Regions from separate parts of the Morganella morganii genome, predicted to be linked through region 1. Evidence: predicted binding sites of a transcription regulator. Region 1 holds the regulator's gene; each other region holds the start of a gene.

Region 1 (3,285 bases):
TATGTGGTTAATCTGAATAACCTGATCAAAGGCACCGCATTTGAAGGTAAATCACTGGAAGAGATTATCAAAACCTCTGATGCCGGTATCTTCAATAACGCTGCTCAGGTCTGGAACCACACGTTCTACTGGCACTGCCTGGCACCAAATGCCGGTGGCGAACCAACCGGTAAAATTGCTGACGTGATTAACAAAGCGTTCGGTTCATTTGCCGAATTCAAACAGCAGTTTACCGATTCCGCAGTGAAAAACTTCGGTTCCGGCTGGACATGGCTGGTGAAAAAAGCAGACGGCAGCCTGGCTATCGTCAATACCTCTAACGCGGCAACCCCGGTCAGCGGTAACGACAAACCAATCTTAACCGTTGATGTCTGGGAACACGCTTATTATATCGACTACCGTAATGCCCGTCCTAAATACCTGGAAAACTTCTGGGCATTAGTGAACTGGAAATTTGCGGAAGAAAACCTGGCGTAATCCGGAAACACATTATCCGGTAACACAATACAGTTGATCAAAAAAGGGCGGAATTTTCCGCCCTTTTGTACTGTAAGGGGTGAATCAGAAAAGCATTGTTGCAAATAATACGATCATAACCAGTGCTGCAACCGCGGTTGACAAACCATATTTCAGATCTGTATCCATTCTTATCTCCAAAATAGCTGCTTAGTGACCTGATGATGATTACCTGACATCCTGAATCATCAAATTAATTAAAACGGATGGTCTGACCGGAAAACCCGAATAGCTGACCATATCAATAACCATAGCACAGGTAATATTTTTTACTTTTGACCCGGATCAGACAACAATGCCTGTTTTTACAGAAATTTTTCTATTGTTACCGCATAATGGCACTATAATAGCAATCGATTAACCGAATAATAAAATACAGACCGGCAGGTCAGGAGTTGTTTTCATCATGGCAACGATTAAAGATGTGGCTAAGCGCTCGGGCGTCTCCACCACAACCGTCTCCCATGTCATTAATAATACCCGTTTCGTTGCGGAAGAAACGAAGGCGGCTGTCTGGGCTGCTATCAAAGAACTGCACTATTCACCGAGCGCCGTGGCGCGCAGTCTGAAAGTCAATAACACCAAGTCCATCGGGCTGCTGGCCACCTCCAGTGAAGCGCCGTATTTTGCGGAAGTGATTGAGGCGGTGGAAAACAGCTGCTACAGCAAAGGGTATACCCTGGTGCTGTGCAACTCTCACAATAATCCTGACAAACAGAAAGCCTACCTGGCGATGCTGGCACAGAAACGTGTCGATGGTCTGCTGGTGATGTGTTCAGAGTACCCGGATCAGCTGATTGCCATGCTGGAAGGCTACCGCAATATCCCGATGGTGGTGATGGACTGGGGCAAAGCGCGCGGGGATTTCACCGATGCGATCATTGATAACGCCCTGCACGGCGGTTATCTCGCCGGCCGTTATCTGATTGAACGCGGACACCGTGATATCGCGGTTATTCCGGGGCCGCTTGAGCGGAACACCGGCGGCAACCGTCTGGAAGGATTCCGCAAAGCCATGAAAGAAGCAGGTATTACGGTGCGCGATGAATGGATTGTCCAGGGCGATTTTGAACCGGATTCCGGTTATCAGGCCATGACACAGATTTTATCCGGCAAACAGCGCCCGACAGCGGTATTCTGCGGCGGTGATGCTATGGCGATGGGCGCAATTTGCGCGGCTGATGAAATGGGTCTGCGCGTGCCGCAGGATATTTCTGTGATCGGGTATGACAATATCCGTAACGCCCGTTACTTTACCCCTGCCCTGACCACCATCCACCAGCCGAAAGAGCGGCTGGGACAAATGGCACTGACCATGCTGCTCGACCGCATCGTCAACAAACGCGAAGATGCGCAGACCATTGAGGTGCATCCGCGCCTGGTGGAACGCCGCTCTGTAGCGGATGGTCCGTTTATCGATTACCGCCGCTGAGGATCAGCGCAGCCATTCGGCATTGAGCGTGTTGCTGTCCCCGAGATAATCGAGCAGCCAGCTCAGTGCCGGAGAGGTGTCTTTATCCACCCAGGTGATACAGCACGGGCTGTCCGGCAATGGCTGCTCTATCTTCAGTGCTGCCAGCCGCCCCGCTTTAATCAGCGGATCGGCGCGGTGCGCCGGCATCATTGCCACACACAATCCCGATTCCACACAGGCAATTCCGCGATCCCAGTCCGGCACCACCAGGCGGCGCTGATTATCCAGTGCCCACGTATCGCGTTTCGGCAGAGAACGTGAGGTATCTTCCAGACACAAACTCGGGTACGGCACCATCTCCTCATTGGTCAGGACATGACCGGCAGAGGCCAGCGGATGATCCGGACTGACTACCGCACGCCACGGCATAAAGCCCATATCGCGGAAATTGTAGCGCTCACCGATAGGAGATGCGCGTGTCGCACCGATTGCCACGTCCACCCGTCTGTCCACCAGCGCATCCCACACCCCGTTAAACACTTCCGGATAAATATACAACTCGATATCCGGGAAATGATGATAAAAATCCAGCAGAAGTCGCGTTATCCGTTCCGGTTTTACGATACAGTCAACGGCGATGCTGAATTGTCCGCGCCAGCCGTTGGCAATCATCTGGCACTGGTGACGTGTGGATTTCATTTTTTTGATGACATCACGCGCTTCTTTGACAAACAACGCCCCGGCAGGTGTCAGTTCAACATCGCGGTGACGCCGTTCAAACAGCGGAACCGCCAGCCACTCTTCCAGCTGGCGGACACTGTAGCTGATGGCAGAAGGCACCCGGTGCAGTTCCTCTGCCGCCGCACTGAAACTGCCTGTCCGCGCCACAGCATCCACCACATCCAGCGTATATTCTGACCACATAATCCTTCCTTTCAAAAAATTTCACAGCAGTGTGCAAATAATAACGTTTTACAAGGGAAAACTCGAATAGTTAAAATACTAACTCACGCATTACACTTATTTAACATTCAGGTATTTCTCTGTGACTGTCAATAAATCGCCTTCCCGCGGCTTTCTCTTTTATCTCGCCGGACTCAGCATGCTGGGTTATCTCGCGATTGATATGTATCTGCCTGCATTCGGTATGATGCAGGACTCTCTGAACTCCACAGCCAGCGCAATCAGCGCCAGTCTGAGTATCTTCCTGGTCGGTTTTGCCATCGGTCAGCTGTTATGGGGACCGCTCTCCGATAAAATCGGCCGTAAGCCGGTTCTGCTGATGGGCCTGAGCCTGTTTGCCCTGAGCTGTCTGGCCATGGTCTGGGTTTCCACCCCTGCCCAGTTATTATTAC
Region 2 (3,285 bases), 200 kb from region 1:
GCGGTGATCGGCGAGCCGGACGCGCCTTATACCATCGCCGACGTGGCAAACAAGCTGGAAACCTCGCTGTTCTGCCGTGCCGATGACTGGTCTTACAAAGAGCAGGGCGACCACTGGACGTGGCAGTGTGAGGATGAAACCCTCGATAATCTGCCGCTGCCGAATGTGCCGCTGGCAAATGCCGCGACTGCCCTTGCGGTGATCCACAACCTGCGTCAGGTGAAAGACAAAACCGGCCGTGCCATCACCCGTGAGGCGATTGATACCGGGCTGCGTCAGGCACAACTGCCGGGCCGTTTTCAGATTGTCTCACAACAACCGCTGACCGTGCTGGATGTGGCGCATAACCCGCATGCCGCCGGTTATCTGGTCTCAAAACTGGCACAGTTACCGCGTACTGCGCAGAGCCGTGTCCGTGCTGTGATCGGTATGCTGGGCGACAAAGATATCAAAGGTACCCTGGCTGTGCTGGGTGAGCAGGTGACAGACTGGTATGTCGCGCCGCTGACCGAACTGCGCGGAGCCCCGGCTGAACAGCTGGCGGAGCATCTGACCAACCCGCAGCAGTTTGCCGATGTGGAAAGTGCCTGGGAACAGGCGCGCCGTGATGCCTCACCGGAGGATATCGTGGTGGTGTGCGGGTCATTCCACACAGTGGCTCATGTTATGGATGTTTTAGCGAAGGAAGGTGCGGGTGGCCAGTAAATTTCAGAATCGCTTAGTCGGAACCATTATCCTGGTGGCGGTAGGTGTGATTGTCCTGCCGGTGCTGCTGGACGGCGATAAGAAATATAACGAAGACCAGTTCGCAGCCATCCCGCTTATCCCGAAAGAAGGGGAGCAGGATGAGATTGATGCGGTGAATCCGATCAATCAGACTATGCCGACGATGCCGTCAGAAGGGGCATCCAGCGCCATGATTACCGAAGCGGCACAAACCGGGACGGAAGAAGCCCCTGCGGAAGCGTCTGCGGGCGGCAGTACCACCTCCAATGTGCCGCCGGGGGCGGATCCGCTGCCGCCGGTGGTGATTCCGGATAAACAACCGCAGCCGAAACCGGAACCTAAGCCGGTGCCTGAGCCGGAACCAAAACCTGAGCCGAAACCGGAACCTAAGCCGGAAAAAGCGCCGCAGGGACAAGCTTATGTTGTGCAGCTGGGTGCATTATCTAATGCCCGTAAGGTGGAGGAGATTGTCGCCACACTGCGGTTATCCGGTTATCAGGTGTATACCGTGCCGCGCGGCAAGCTGACGCTGATTATGGTCGGGCCGTCAGCCTCGCAGGCCGAGCTGAAGTCCTCGCTGGGGGAACTGAGACAGCTTACCGGGCTGGATGGCCGGGTGCAGTCTTATAAACCGTAGCGAATTTAAGGAATTAGCAATATCCGTTAATAAAATCAGTTAACTCTTTGCGGCGATTATAATTTTTTATTTCGCCGCAATTTATTTTCGGATGGAGCAAAAATCCGTTACGCAAACGTTTTCGTTTTCTGTTAGAATGCGCCCGTCACTGATGCCGGGGCATCAATTTGGATAGTGATATGGTTTGGATTGATTACGCAATTATTGCAATTATTGCTTTCTCGGCATTAGTCAGCCTGGTTCGTGGTTTCGTTCGCGAAGCCTTATCGTTAGTGACCTGGGTCTGTGCGTTTTATGTGGCCAGCGAGTTTTTCCCGCTGCTGGCGGACTATTTTACGCGCTTTGATGACCCGCTGGTCCGCAACGGAATCGCCATTGCGATTTTATTTGTTGCGACACTGATTGTCGGCTCGGTGATTAACCATGTTATCGGTTCACTGGTTCAGCGGACAGGCTTATCAGGCACAGATCGTGTTCTCGGGGTTTGTTTTGGTGCTCTGCGCGGGGTGCTGATCGTGGCGGCAATTTTGTTCTTCCTCGACAGCTTCACGCAGATGAGTCAGAGCAGCGACTGGCAGCAGTCACAACTCATCCCCCAATTCAGTCATGTTATCAGGTGGTTCTTTGACTACCTCCAGAATGCGTCAAGTTTCCTGCCGGAGAATTTTCCTTCTCCGCCCGGCTGATGAGGAAAAAACTACATGTGTGGTATTGTTGGTATCGTTGGTTTTACGCAAGTCAATCAATCAATTTATGATGCGCTCACGGTGTTACAGCACCGGGGCCAGGATGCAGCCGGTATCGCAACCATTGACAGTAACAATGGTTTCCGGCTCCGTAAAGCCAACGGACTGGTGAAAGATGTTTTCGAAACCCGCCATATGCTGCGTTTGCAAGGCACACTCGGGATTGGCCATGTCCGCTACCCGACCGCAGGCAGCTCCAGTGCATCGGAAGCACAGCCGTTTTATGTCAATTCACCGTTCGGTATCACTCTGGCGCATAACGGCAATCTGACCAATGCGCACACGCTGAAACATCAGCTGTTTGAAACAGCCCGCCGTCATGTCAATACCACCTCCGATTCTGAAATTCTGCTCAACGTGCTGGCGTATGAGCTGGATCGCTTTGATGCTCACCCGCTGGAGCCGGATAATATTTTTGCCGCTGTCAGCGCGATGCACACCAAAATCCGCGGCGCGTATGCCTGTGTGGCACTGATTATCGGCCACGGTCTGCTGGCGTTCCGTGACCCGAACGGTATCCGTCCGCTGGTACTCGGCAAGCGTACTCTGGTTGATGGCCGTGAAGAGTACATGGTCGCGTCTGAAAGTGTCGCACTGGATACCCTCGGTTTTGAATATCTGCGGGATGTGGCACCTGGTGAAGCGGTGTATATCACGGAAACCGGACAGCTCTACACCCGCCAGTGTGCGGCAAATCCGTCACTGACACCGTGCCTGTTCGAGTTTGTTTATTTCGCCCGTCCGGATTCCGTTATCGATAAAGTCTCTGTCTATAACGCCCGTCTGCGCATGGGTCAGAAACTCGGTGCGAAAATTGCCCGCGAGTGGGAAGACCTGGATATCGATGTGGTGATCCCGATTCCGGAAACCTCAATGGACAGTGCGCTGGAAATCGCTCATATGCTGAACAAACCATACCGCCAGGGGTTTGTGAAAAACCGCTATGTGGGACGCACTTTTATCATGCCGGGTCAGCAGGAGCGGAAAAAATCTGTCCGCCGCAAACTCAATGCCAACCGTACCGAGTTCAAAGGGAAAAACGTGCTGCTGGTGGATGATTCCATTGTGCGCGGCACCACGTCAGAGCAGATTGTGGAACTGGCACGGGAAGCCGGGGCGAAGAAAGTCTATTTTGCTTCTGCGGCACCGGAAGTGCGTTTCCCTAATGTCTATGGC
Region 3 (3,285 bases), 720 kb from region 1:
CATAGGTCCGGAAATAGCCGAGCAGTGCCGGACGGCCGAATTCGTTATTAAATGCCGCGCCGCCGAGCGGACCTTCAGTCATGATGTCATAGGCGCTGACAATGCGGTCCGGTCTGCCGAAATCCTGCTCCCAAGGCTGAGTAAAGCCCGGGATACGCAGGTTGGAGACAGAAAAACCGGTTAATCCCGCTTTTGGCTTGGCGCCGCGCCCGGTCGCGCCTTCGTCACGAATTTCACCGCCGGAGCCGGTTGCCGCCCCCGGCCACGGGGAAATGGCGGTCGGGTGGTTATGGGTTTCCACTTTCATCAGGATATGGGTTTCTTCCTGATGATACTGATAACTGCGGTCTTCCCCCTGCGGGAAGAAACGCCCGGCAGAGGAGCCTTCCATCACCGCCGCATTATCTTTATAGGCGGACAGCACATGATCCGGTGTCTGCTCGAAGGTATTTTTAATCATCTTAAACAGGGATTTCGGCTGTTCTTCGCCGTCAATCACCCAGTCAGCATTAAAAATCTTGTGGCGGCAGTGCTCAGAGTTTGCCTGGGCAAACATATAGAGTTCCGCATCGGACGGATTGCGGCCGAGTTTCGTGAATGCATCCGCCAGATAATCGATTTCATCTTCCGCCAGCGCCAGCCCCAGCGAAATGTTGGCTTTTTCCAGTGCCGCGCGGCCCTGACCCGCGAGGTCAATCACGGTCAGCGGTGCCGGTTCATGACGGGCAAACAGCGCCTGTGCCTGTGACAGTTCACTGAAAACCGTTTCTGTCATGCGGTCATGCAACAGCGCACTCAGTTGCTGATGTTCATTCTCTGTCAGCCCTGTGGTAGTAATATAGTAGGCGATTCCCCGCTCCAGCCGGGTAACGGCTGACAGACCGCAGTTATGCGCGATATCCGTGGCTTTCGATGACCAGGGAGATAATGTTCCCGGGCGCGGCGTGACAAGAAACAGGATCCCTTCCGGCGCATGTTCCGCCAGCGACGGGCCGTAGCGGAGCAACTGCTGTAATTTGGAGTGCTCATCGTCGGTCAGGGGTGCGGAAAGATCAGCAAAATGCACATATTCCGCATAGATGTTGGTCACCGGCAGGTGGTGTTCAGTGAACGCGCTGATAAATTTTGATACGCGAAACGCAGATAACACAGGTGAGCCACGCAAAATTTCCATAGTTGTCAGTTCTCTCTTTTTAACACGCAGAGCCATCGGCCCGGAGGGGAAACGGGCACATTATAGAGCAATACTGACGCCGACGAAACCGTTTGCGTGACGTTTTTTCCCGGGGGGATTTTTTCCGGATTTCAGCCCCGGAAAACGGAATAAAGTTGCACAGTGACAAAATGTTGAGCAAAATGTCCGATTACTGGAAATATAACCATGGTAATTTATGCCTCAGAATGAATCCTTTTGTGTAACCGGTGAGATGCGCCTTTGGTACATAAAAAGCTAAATTATGTCGTTATCGTCGTCGTCGCGCTGTTCGCGGCGGCGCTGATCGCCATCAATATCAGCTGGCCATCGCAGCAGCCGCAGCTCAACCGTATTCTCGCGCGGGGGGGAACTGCGTGTCAGCGCAGTGGCATCACCGCTTATCAGCTTTAATAAGCAGGGACAGGCCAGCGGTTTTGATTACGAACTGGCGCAGCGTTTCGCGGACTACCTCGGGGTAAAACTGGTGGTGCGGGAACGCGACGGTGTCAATGACCTGTTCAGCGACCTTGCCAATAATGATGCCGATCTGCTCGCCGCCGGGCTTATCTATAATGAAGACCGCCTGGACAACGCGCTGAGCGGCCCGACATATTACACCGTCGCACAGCAGCTTCTCTACCGCATGGGTAACAAACGTCCGCGGGATTTGGGCGATCTCGGCTCTCCGGTCTGGGTCACAGCCGGCAGTGCTCACGCCCGCCTGCTCCGCCAGCTCAAAGCAGATAAATATCCGGATCTGGATATCCGTGAAATTGCCGATAAAAACAGCAGCCATCTGCTTCAGCGACTGGCAAAAGGTGAGATTGATTATGTCGTCAGCGATTCTGTCAGCGTGGCACAGGAACAGCATATTCATCCGAATGTCACGGTGGCCTTTGAGGTCACAGAAAACCAGCCGCTGACCTGGTATCTGAAACGCAGTGAAGACAGCAGCCTGAATGCCGCCCTGCTCGATTTTTTCAACCAGACACGGGAAACCGACACCCTGGCGCGTCTGGAAGAGAAGTATTTCAGCCACATGAATCAGTTTAATTATGTGGATACCAAAACCTTTATTAATGCCATCAACACCCAACTGGCCACTTACCGCCCGCTGTTTGAAAAGTACGCGGGGAAAATGGACTGGCAGGTACTGGCTGCGATAGCCTGGCAGGAATCACACTGGAACCCGACCGCCACCTCACCGACCGGCGTGCGCGGCATTATGATGCTGACCCGGCCGACGGCGGATTTCTTCGGGATTGAGGATCGCCTTGACCCGGAGCAGAGCATCAAGGGCGGCGGGACATATATAAATTACCTGATGGACAAACTGCCGGATTCCATCCCCGATGATGAAAAAATCTGGTTTGCCCTCGCCGCTTATAATATGGGCTACGGTCATATGCTGGATGTCCGCAAACTGACCGAGATGCAGGGGGCGGATCCGGACAGTTGGCTGGATGTGAAATCCCGTCTGCCGCTGCTGAGCAAAAAAGCCTATTATCAGTCTCTGCCGTACGGCTATGCGCGCGGTTACGAAGCTTACCGCTATGTGGAAGGGGTGCGTCGTTACCAGCTCAGTTTACAGGGCTATCTCGATTTACATCAGGAAGAGCTGCTGTTACAGCAGCCGCAGGAAGAAACGGCAGAGATTCTGACCTCTGCCGCACCAAACTGATCACTCATTCTCTGATTTCTGACTTTCCGCATGCTGTTTTTTCAGGGCTTTTTTCTCCGCACGGCGGTGGCGGAAAAATTCACTGAGCATTGCCGAACACTCCTCCCCCAGCACGCCCCCTGTCACTTCCATATAATGATTGAGACGCGGTAAGGTCAGCAAATCAATAAATGACCCCGCAGCACCGGTTTTCGGCTCTGCCGCGCCGTACACCAGACGTTTGATCCGGCTGTGGATCAGTGCCCCGGCACACATCATGCAGGGTTCGAGGGTGACATACAGTGTGGCATCGGTAAGACGGTAATTTTCCAGCACCGCCCCGGCCCCGCGCAACGTAACAATTTCAGCGTGGGCTGTCGGGTCATGGCTGAGGATCGGCTGATTGAAACCACCGGCAATGCGCTGATTA

The links. The regulator PurR, encoded in region 1, represses purine synthesis genes. The targets are predictions, from matches to a motif close to CANGCAAACGTTTGCNTG.
Region 2: a site for PurR is predicted at 1,472-1,489, ahead of cvpA (colicin V production protein). Genes of this name have one in related genera too.
Region 3: a site for PurR is predicted at 1,256-1,273, ahead of purL (phosphoribosylformylglycinamidine synthase). Genes of this name have one in related genera too.

The regions. Positions count from the first base shown of each region.
Region 1 covers NZ_CP069157.1:1,647,926-1,651,210, reverse strand. Annotated here, with positions in the region: gene sodB (superoxide dismutase [Fe]) at 1-477, shown strand, start outside; gene cydH (cytochrome bd-I oxidase subunit CydH) at 562-645, opposite strand; gene purR (HTH-type transcriptional repressor PurR) at 923-1,948, shown strand; gene punR (DNA-binding transcriptional activator PunR) at 1,952-2,854, opposite strand; gene punC (purine nucleoside transporter PunC) at 3,033-3,285, shown strand, end outside.
Region 2 covers NZ_CP069157.1:1,452,445-1,455,729, forward strand. Annotated here, with positions in the region: gene folC (bifunctional tetrahydrofolate synthase/dihydrofolate synthase) at 1-705, shown strand, start outside; gene dedD (cell division protein DedD) at 695-1,363, shown strand; gene cvpA (colicin V production protein) at 1,543-2,049, shown strand; gene purF (amidophosphoribosyltransferase) at 2,065-3,285, shown strand, end outside.
Region 3 covers NZ_CP069157.1:2,368,892-2,372,176, forward strand. Annotated here, with positions in the region: gene purL (phosphoribosylformylglycinamidine synthase) at 1-1,174, opposite strand, end outside; partial or broken gene mltF (membrane-bound lytic murein transglycosylase MltF) at 1,436-2,876, shown strand; gene tadA (tRNA adenosine(34) deaminase TadA) at 2,877-3,285, opposite strand, start outside.